Regions from separate parts of the Dongia rigui genome, predicted to be linked through region 1. Evidence: predicted binding sites of a transcription regulator. Region 1 holds the regulator's gene; the other holds the start of a gene.
What was found. Region 1 encodes PhoB, which activates phosphate uptake and scavenging genes when phosphate is short. Its sites were predicted from a motif close to TNTCATAAAACTGTCA; they were not measured.

Region 1 (4,199 bases):
GTTCGATCTTCACCATGCTGGTGACGGTCATCCTCGCTCTGCCTTTGGGTGTCATGAGCGCCATCTATCTCGAGGAATTCGCCCCGAAGAACCGCCTGACCGAGATCATCGAGGTCAACATCAACAACCTCGCCGCCGTCCCCTCGATCGTCTTCGGTCTGCTGGGTCTCGCGGTCCTCCTCGGCGTCTTCGGCCTGCCGCGCTCGGCGCCGCTGGTGGGTGGCATGGTTCTGGCTTTGATGACCTTGCCCACCATCATCATCGCCACCCGCGCCGCGCTCAAAGCCGTGCCGCCCTCGATCCGCGAGGCCGCCTATGGCATCGGTGCCTCGCCCCTCCAGGTGGTGACGCACCACGTCCTGCCGCTCGCCACCCCGGGCATCATGACCGGTGCCATCATCGGTCTCGCCCGCGCCTTGGGTGAATCGGCGCCGCTCTTGATGATCGGCATGGTCGCCTTCATCGTCGACGTGCCGCATGGACCGACCGATCCGGCGACCGTGCTGCCGGTGCAGATCTATCTCTGGGCCGACAGCCCGGAACGCGCCTTTGTGGAAAAGACCAGCGCCGGCATCATGGTGCTGCTCGCCTTCCTCATTTCCATGAACGCCATCGCCATCTTTGTTCGTCGCCGCTTCGAGCGGCGCTGGTAGGAGTTGCCATGAACGCCATCTCTCCCTCACTCGCGAAAATGCATGGCCGCAAGGTGACCGTGCATTACGGTCAGAAGCAGGCCCTGTTCGACGTCGATCTCGACGTGCCGGAACGCATGGTGACCGCCCTCATCGGCCCGTCGGGCTGCGGCAAATCGACCTTCCTGCGCTGCCTCAACCGCATGAACGACGTCATCGACGGCTGCAAGGTCGGCGGCGAGATCACGCTCGATGGCCAGGACATCTACGACCAGAAGCTCGATGTCGTCATGCTGCGGGCCCGGATCGGCATGGTGTTCCAGAAGCCCAATCCCTTCCCGAAGTCGATCTATGATAACGTCGCCTATGGCCCGCGCATCCACGGCATGGCCGGCACCAAGGGCGAGCTCGACGAAATCGTCCGCTCCAGCCTTGAAAAAGCGGGTCTGTGGAACGAAGTGAAGGAACGCCTGGATCAGCCGGGTACCGGCCTTTCCGGCGGCCAGCAGCAGCGTCTGTGCATCGCCCGCGCCATTGCGGTCAGCCCCGAAGTGATCCTGATGGACGAACCCTGTTCGGCCTTGGATCCGATCGCTACGGCCAAGATCGAGGAATTGATTGACGAACTCCGGGAAAACTTCACCATCGTCATCGTGACCCATTCGATGCAGCAGGCTGCCCGCGTCAGCCAGAAGACCGCCTTCTTCCATCTCGGTCATCTGATCGAATGGGGCGATACGGAACAGATTTTCACCAGCCCGAAGGACGAGCGGACCCAGGGCTATATCACCGGCCGGTTCGGCTGAGGAGTAGAGCAGCATGCCCCAGAAAGCCACCGACCACATCGTCAAGAGCTTCGACGAAGAACTCCGGCGCTTGCGCGACCAGATCCTCGCCATGGGCGGCCGCGCCGAAGCCCAGCTTGGCGACGCCATCCAGGCCTTGGCCAGGCGCGATTCCGACAAGGCGGTGCGCGTCATTGAAAGCGACAAGGGCATCGATGCGCTGGAAATGACGGTCGCCCAGGATTCGCTCAAGATCCTGGCGCTGCGCCAGCCGATGGCCAAGGACCTCCGCGAAGTCATCGCCGCCATCAAGATCTCGGCTGATATCGAGCGCATCGGCGATTATGCCAAGAACATTGCCAAGCGCACGCTGCAGCTCAACCAGCAGGCGCCGCTGAAGCCCACGGGGTCGATCCCGCGCATGGGCGAACTGGCGATCAAGCTCATCAGCGCGGTTCTCTCGGCCTATGCCAATGACGATGCCGAAGGGCTGATCGCGGCCTGGCGCTCGGATGAGAGCATCGACGAGATGTACAACTCGCTCTTCCGCGAACTGCTCACCTATATGATGGAAGACCCGCGCAATATCGGCGCCTCGACCCATCTGCTGTTCATTGCCAAGAACATCGAGCGTATCGGCGACCACGCCACGAACATCGCCGAAACGGTCCATTTCCTGGTGCATGGCAAGCCGATCGACGAGACCCGACCCAAGGGAGATACGACCAATGTTGCGATCCATGGCTGAACGCACGCGCCGCGCCGACATGCCGCGCGGTGACGCAGCAACTGACGGGCGTGCCAAGCCCGTCGTGCTGGTGGTCGAAGACGAACCGGCCCTGCTGACGTTGCTCAAATACAACCTCGAAGCCGAAGGCTACCGGGTTGTGGAGGCAATGAATGGCGAGGAAGCGCTGGTGAAGGCGCGGGAAGAAACGCCCGACCTCATCCTCCTCGACTGGATGCTGCCGCTGGTCTCGGGCATCGAAGTGTGCCGCCAGATCCGCCGCACGCCGGATTTGAAATCCGCCGCCATCATCATGCTGACGGCTAAGGGCGAGGAAGCCGACAAGATCCGCGGCCTCGAGACCGGCGCCGATGATTATGTGACCAAGCCCTTCAGCCCCTCCGAGCTGATGGCCCGCGCCAAGGCGGCCCTGCGCCGTGCCCGGCCGCAATCGGGTGACGAGAACCTCACCTACGCCGATCTCGAAATGGATCTCGCGACCCACCGTGTCCGCCGCGACAACAAGGATCTGCATCTGGGGCCGACGGAATTCCGCCTGCTGAAGTTCCTGATGGAAAACCAGGGCCGCGTCTTCTCGCGCGAGCAGCTCCTCGACCATGTCTGGGGCCGCGACATCTATGTCGAGCCGCGCACGGTCGACGTCCATATCCGGCGCCTGCGCAAGGCCATCAATGTCGACGGCCTGCCCGACCTCATCCGCACGGTGCGGTCGGCCGGTTACGCCCTCGATATCGAGGATTAAGTACCCCTCACCCCGACCCTCTCCCCACTTCGTGGGGCGAGGGAGTTCTGACCGAGTGTGGCACTAAGCCCCTCGCCCCGCCCGTCGGCAAAGGCCGACATTCGTCGGCGGCGGGGAGAGGGGTTGGGGCGAGGAGGCCTTCGTTTACCCACCCTTCGTCATCGCCACATAGACGCCGTCCCAATCTTCGGGTGGCGGATTGGCGGCGTATTCGGCGATGCGGGCTTCGTACATGTCATAGAAACGGCCGAGCGATTCTGGTGCCGCCTCGCGTGCCAGCGCCAGCGACGCCTTGGCCGATGACCAGGACTGGTGGCGATAGGCCGCCAGCATCGCGTCGTGCAGGCTCTTCAAGGCGACGAAGCTGTTGGACTGCGCCACCTTTTCATCACCCAAACCGGTATAGATGCGCACCGGCACGTTCTTGCCTTTGACACGCACCTGATCCAGCTCCAGCAGGGCGAAATCGGGCGCCGCCGCTGCGGTTTCCTCGCCCAGCACCAGATCGACGAAATAGGCCGGTGACAGGCTCTCCAGGCGCGAGGCGGTGTTGACCGTGTCGCCCAGCGCCGAATAGCCGAAGCGCTGCTTCGACCCCATATTGCCGACGCAGGCGATGCCGGTGTTGAGGCCGATGCCGATCTTGATCTCGATCTTCTTGGCGCCCGTCGCCGCCGCCTCTGCCGCCAGCGTCTCGTTCAATCGCACCAGTTCGCTGCGCATGCCATAGGCGGCCAGCACGGCTTTGCGCTCATGCTGCGGAATGTCGAGCGGGGCGTTCCAGAACGCCATGATGCAATCGCCGATATACTTGTCGATCGTGCCGCCATTGGCCTGGATGATATCGGTCATGGGGGTGAGGAACTGGTTGATCACATGAGTCAGCTGCTGTGGATCCAAGCCTTCCGACATTTTGGTGAAGCCGCGGATATCGCAGAACATCACAGTGAGATCGCGATTCTCGCCACCCAGCTTCAACTGCTCGCGGTTCTTTGAGACCTGGTCGACCAGCACCGGCGACAGGTAAAGCGAAAACGCCCCGCGCACCTGCGCCTTCTCCTGCTCGGTGCGGACATAACCGATGAGCGTCGCGGTCACGAAGATCAGGAAGGCAGCCCCGGCGGGATAGAGCGGGTCGAGCAGGAACCCCTGATACTGAAACATGTAATAGGATGCGCCAAAGGATCCGAGGATGCCGAAGGCCGCTATGCCGAAGCCAACAAGTGCTCGCCGCAACTGCGCGAGGATTGTGAGAACGGCACCAAGAACGGTGAGGGTGACCCATTCCAATC
Region 2 (4,199 bases), on a different contig from region 1:
TGGGCAGCTTCACGGCGGCGGCGCGCGGCCTCAATCTCAGCAAGGCGGCGGTTTCCAAACAGGTCGGTGAATTGGAGGCGCATCTCGGTGCCACACTCATCCATCGCACGACAAGGCGCCTGTCGGTAACGGAAGTCGGTCATGCCTATTTCGAGCGCGCCATACGGCTGCTCGACGAGTTCGAGGCGGCCGAAGCGGAAGTGAGGCACCTGCAGGCGGAGCCCACGGGCTCCTTGCGCCTCAGCGTCCCCAATGCGATCAGCGTGCCGCAGCTGGCGGCGACCATCAACGATTTGGCCGCACGCTACCCCAAGCTGCGGCTCTCGATCGAAGCGAGTGACCGCTTCGTCGACCTCATCGAAGAAGGCTTCGACGCCGCGATCCGCATTCGCACGGAACTGCCGGATTCGAGCCTCATTGCCCGGCGCCTGTGCACGATCCCGCGCTATGTCTGTGCATCGCCCAAATACATCAAGAAATTCGGCGAGCCGAAACGGCCCGAAGATCTGAAGGAGCACAATTGCCTGATCTACACCCAGTCGCCGGCGCCCTATGACTGGGCCTTCAAGACACCCCTGGGGCGCAAGCTGATCCGTGTCGCGGGGTCAATCCAGAGCAATCATGGCATGATGCTGATGGAGCCGTTGCTGGCCGGCCACGGCATTGCCCTGCTGCCGATCTTTTCGATCGGCGAGCCGCTGGCCAAGGGCAGGGTGAAGCGGTTGCTGAAGGACTATCCCACCGACGCGGTGTCGCTGCACGTGGTCTATCCGCAGAACCGGCATCTGTCGCCCAAGGTGCGCGTCTTTGTGGATCTGATGGCCGAGCATTTTGCCGAGCGTCAGCCCTGGGTAGAGGTCGACGGATAGGAATATTGGAAAGACAGAAAGCTGACAGCTGATACTGTTAGGAAGTCGGCATCGGGTCCGTCCTGGACGGGTCCTAATAAAGCTGCAAGTCTTGCTGAACACCCAGGTTTCATAGGCACCAGATGAAGAAGCTGCTTGCCGGCGTCGTCCTCCCGGTCATCGCCATTGTCGCCATCGGCCTGTTTTTCGCTTCATCGACGGAGCATGTCGATGGCGCCACCTTGCCGACACATACCGTCAACCTCGCCAATGGCGAGTTGCTCTATCATATCGGCGGTTGCATTTCCTGCCACCGGCCGGCGGAAGGCAGTGGCGCCGACATGTCTCTGCCGTCGGGCGGCGCGCCCCTGGTGACGCCGATCGGCACGCTCTATCCGCCCAACATCACGCCGGACAAGGAAACGGGCATCGGCAACTGGACGGAGGCAAACTTCATCGATGCCGTTCAGCACGGTGTCTCGCCTGCAAACACGCATTACATTCCGGCCTTTCCCTATATTTCCTATGGCCGCATGAAGGCCGAGGATGTGCTGGATATTCGGGCCTATCTGATGACTCTGGCACCCGTCAGCGCGGTGCGGAAGGAAGATGACATCCCGTTCCCCTGGTTCCTGCGCCGCGGCATCGGCCTGTGGAAGAAGCTTGCCGTATTGCCGGCGATCGAAACGGATGCCGCACAATCGCCCAGCTGGAATCGCGGTGCCTATCTGGTCAACGGGCCGGGCCATTGTGCCGAATGCCATACGCCGCGCAACGCGATGATGGTCATGGACCAGACCCATGCCTTCGCCGGCGGCCCGCACCCGGAAGGAAAGGGACAGGTGCCCAATCTGCGCGATCTGCTGGGGCGCAAGAAATACAAGGACGTGGATGAGCTGGCGAGCGCACTCAAGGAAGGCGAAGAAGGCTTCTATGAGGGGCTCGCCAAAGGCGGCATGGGGGCGGTCCAGCAGAATGTCGCCAAGCTGCCGGATGCCGATATTCACGCCATCGCCGAATATCTCGGCAGTTTGAAATAGAGAACGGCGGCCACGCTGAGCGGGCCGCCGTTTTTCGTTCAGGCCAAGCCGATCGAAATCAGTTGGTCTTTTCGCGGTATTGCTTGTGGCACGCGCCGCAGGTGCCGCCTACTTTTTCAAACTGGGCCCCGACGGTTGCAAGGTCGCCGCCGCCGGCAGCCGATGCCAGCATCGTGGCTTCGTCCTGCAGCGATTTTGCCTTGGCGACGAAATCGTCCCAGTTCTGCCAGATCTCGGCCTTGGCAGCGTCATCGGGCGTGTCGGAACCCTGCGGGAACAGGTCGGGGATTTTTGCGGCGATCTCGGCGATCTTCTGAGCTGGAGCGGCCGCGTCGGCCGCATTGCCGTTGGCGCTGATCAGCTCCTTGATCACCTTCATGTTCTTGCCCAATGCCTTCATCGCGTCCTCACGGGGCGATTCAGCGGCGACTTGGGCGACGATCCCTCCCAAGACGACGGCGACTGCCGCGGCCCCGATCATCAGCTTCTTACGCATCATGTGGCTTTTCCCTCCGATTCCAGAGTGATGGCTGTGTGGAAGACAAAACCTAGGCCGATTGCAGCACGGCCAGAAGGGGAATGCCCGCTTCTCACGAAGTTGTGAAGGCATGGGTCTTTTTTGACTTGAAATGGGTAAATTGTCATCAAACCGTCATTTTTTATCCGCTTAGACCCTGATTAGGATCGCGCCGGACACGGTTGGGGACCATGAAGAACCGGGAACTAGAACTGAAGCTGTCTTTGCCGGACGGTGGTGATGGGCTGCGGCCTACCGCCCTGCGGCGCCTGATCGGTGCCGCAAAGGCCGCGCAGTCGCAGGAACTTGAGACGACTTATTTTGACACGCCGGACGGCTGGCTGAAGCGCCACGGCATGGCATTGCGCATCCGGCGGATCGGCAAGCGACGCATCCAGACTTTGAAAGTCCCGGGCGACACCGTCGATGGTCTCCAATCCTATATCGAGTTCGATGCCGAGATAAAGGCAGCGCGACCGCAGATCGAGGCGATCGCTGATCAGAAACTGCGCCGCCGCTTCGAGAAGGAACGGATCTTCGACAATATCCGGCCCCTGTTCACGACGCGCTTCGAACGGTCGGCCTGGCTGATCAAGCGGGGCGACAGCGAGATCGAAGTGGCCTTCGACCGGGGGTCGATCAACGCCCGCGCCGCGCGCGTGCCGATCGGTGAGATCGAGCTTGAACTGAAGGCGGGTGATCCGGCCGAGCTGTTCACCTGTGCCGAGAGGCTGGTCGAGGATCTGCCGGCGCGCCTCGGCCTCAGCACCAAGGCAGCACGCGGTTATGCGCTTGTCGCGGGAACGCAAGCCGTGCCCGTCCGTGGGGCGCCGATGGCGCTGCCGCACAAGGCCACGGCGGCCGATGCCTTTGCCGCACTGGCCCGCAATTGCCTGGAGCAGCTGCGCGCCAATGAAGCCGCCATCGACCAATCCGAGGACGATGAGGCGATCCACCAGTTTCGCGTCGCCATTCGCCGTTTCCGTGCCGGCATCGGCGCTTTCCGCGAGCTGATTGACGATGGCGCCCATGCCACGATGTCGATCGATCTGCGTTGGTTGCAGCGGCAGTTCGGTCCGGCGCGCGATCTCGACGTTCTGATCGCCGACACGCTTGTGCCGATGCAGCAGCGCCTGCGCGGCCATGGCCTGATCGGTGCCTTGCTCGAGACGGCGGAGGCGGCGCGGGCAGAGGCGCGGCATCAGGCTCATCTGGCACTGGAAAATCCGCGTTATGCGGTGATGCTGCTGCAGATCTATCGGCAGCTACTGACCGGCGGCTGGCGGACGCAGAATGCCGAAGGCGCGTCAGGCCTCGATATTCCGGTGCGTGATTTCGCCGATGCCTGGCTTGGCCGCGCGCATAAGCGCCTGGTTCGTCTCGGCGCGGCGCATGCGACGCTATCGGAAGTCGATCTGCATCGCCTGCGCCTGCTGGGCAAGAAAATGCGCTATGGCGCGCAGGTCTTTGCCTCGCTCTATCGGAGCAAGCGAACCGAGAAATATCTGCTGCATCTGGGTGCCATCCAGGATCACCTGGGTTCGCTCAATGATGCCGTTGTCGGGCGGCATCTGCTGGTCGATTTGATTGGCAAGCTGGGTCAGCAGCGGGCCCTGTCATTGCAGGAGACGGGGCAATTGGAGGGCATCGTGCTTGGCTGGCATTCGCACAGGATCGCACAAGATCTCGGCGGCTTTCAGGAGACCTGGGAGACCTTCCGCGCCCAGAAGAAGTTCTGGCGCGGGGACTAATCCTTCGCCAGGTCTTTCGGGGTTTTGAAGGTGCGAAGGCGCC

Region 2: a site for PhoB is predicted at 2,528-2,543, ahead of SMD31_RS20410 (CYTH and CHAD domain-containing protein). Genes of this name have one in related genera too.

What each region holds. Positions count from the first base shown of each region.
Region 1 is NZ_JAXCLX010000001.1:1,582,246-1,586,444, reverse strand. Features, by position in the region: gene pstA (phosphate ABC transporter permease PstA) at 1-653, shown strand, start outside; gene pstB (phosphate ABC transporter ATP-binding protein PstB) at 662-1,438, shown strand; gene phoU (phosphate signaling complex protein PhoU) at 1,452-2,165, shown strand; gene phoB (phosphate regulon transcriptional regulator PhoB) at 2,185-2,907, shown strand; gene SMD31_RS07395 (CHASE2 domain-containing protein) at 3,052-4,199, opposite strand, start outside.
Region 2 is NZ_JAXCLX010000004.1:343,381-347,579, reverse strand. Features, by position in the region: gene SMD31_RS20425 (LysR family transcriptional regulator) at 1-869, shown strand, start outside; gene SMD31_RS20420 (c-type cytochrome) at 992-1,888, shown strand; gene SMD31_RS20415 (c-type cytochrome) at 1,947-2,387, opposite strand; gene SMD31_RS20410 (CYTH and CHAD domain-containing protein) at 2,597-4,156, shown strand; gene SMD31_RS20405 (SixA phosphatase family protein) at 4,153-4,199, opposite strand, start outside.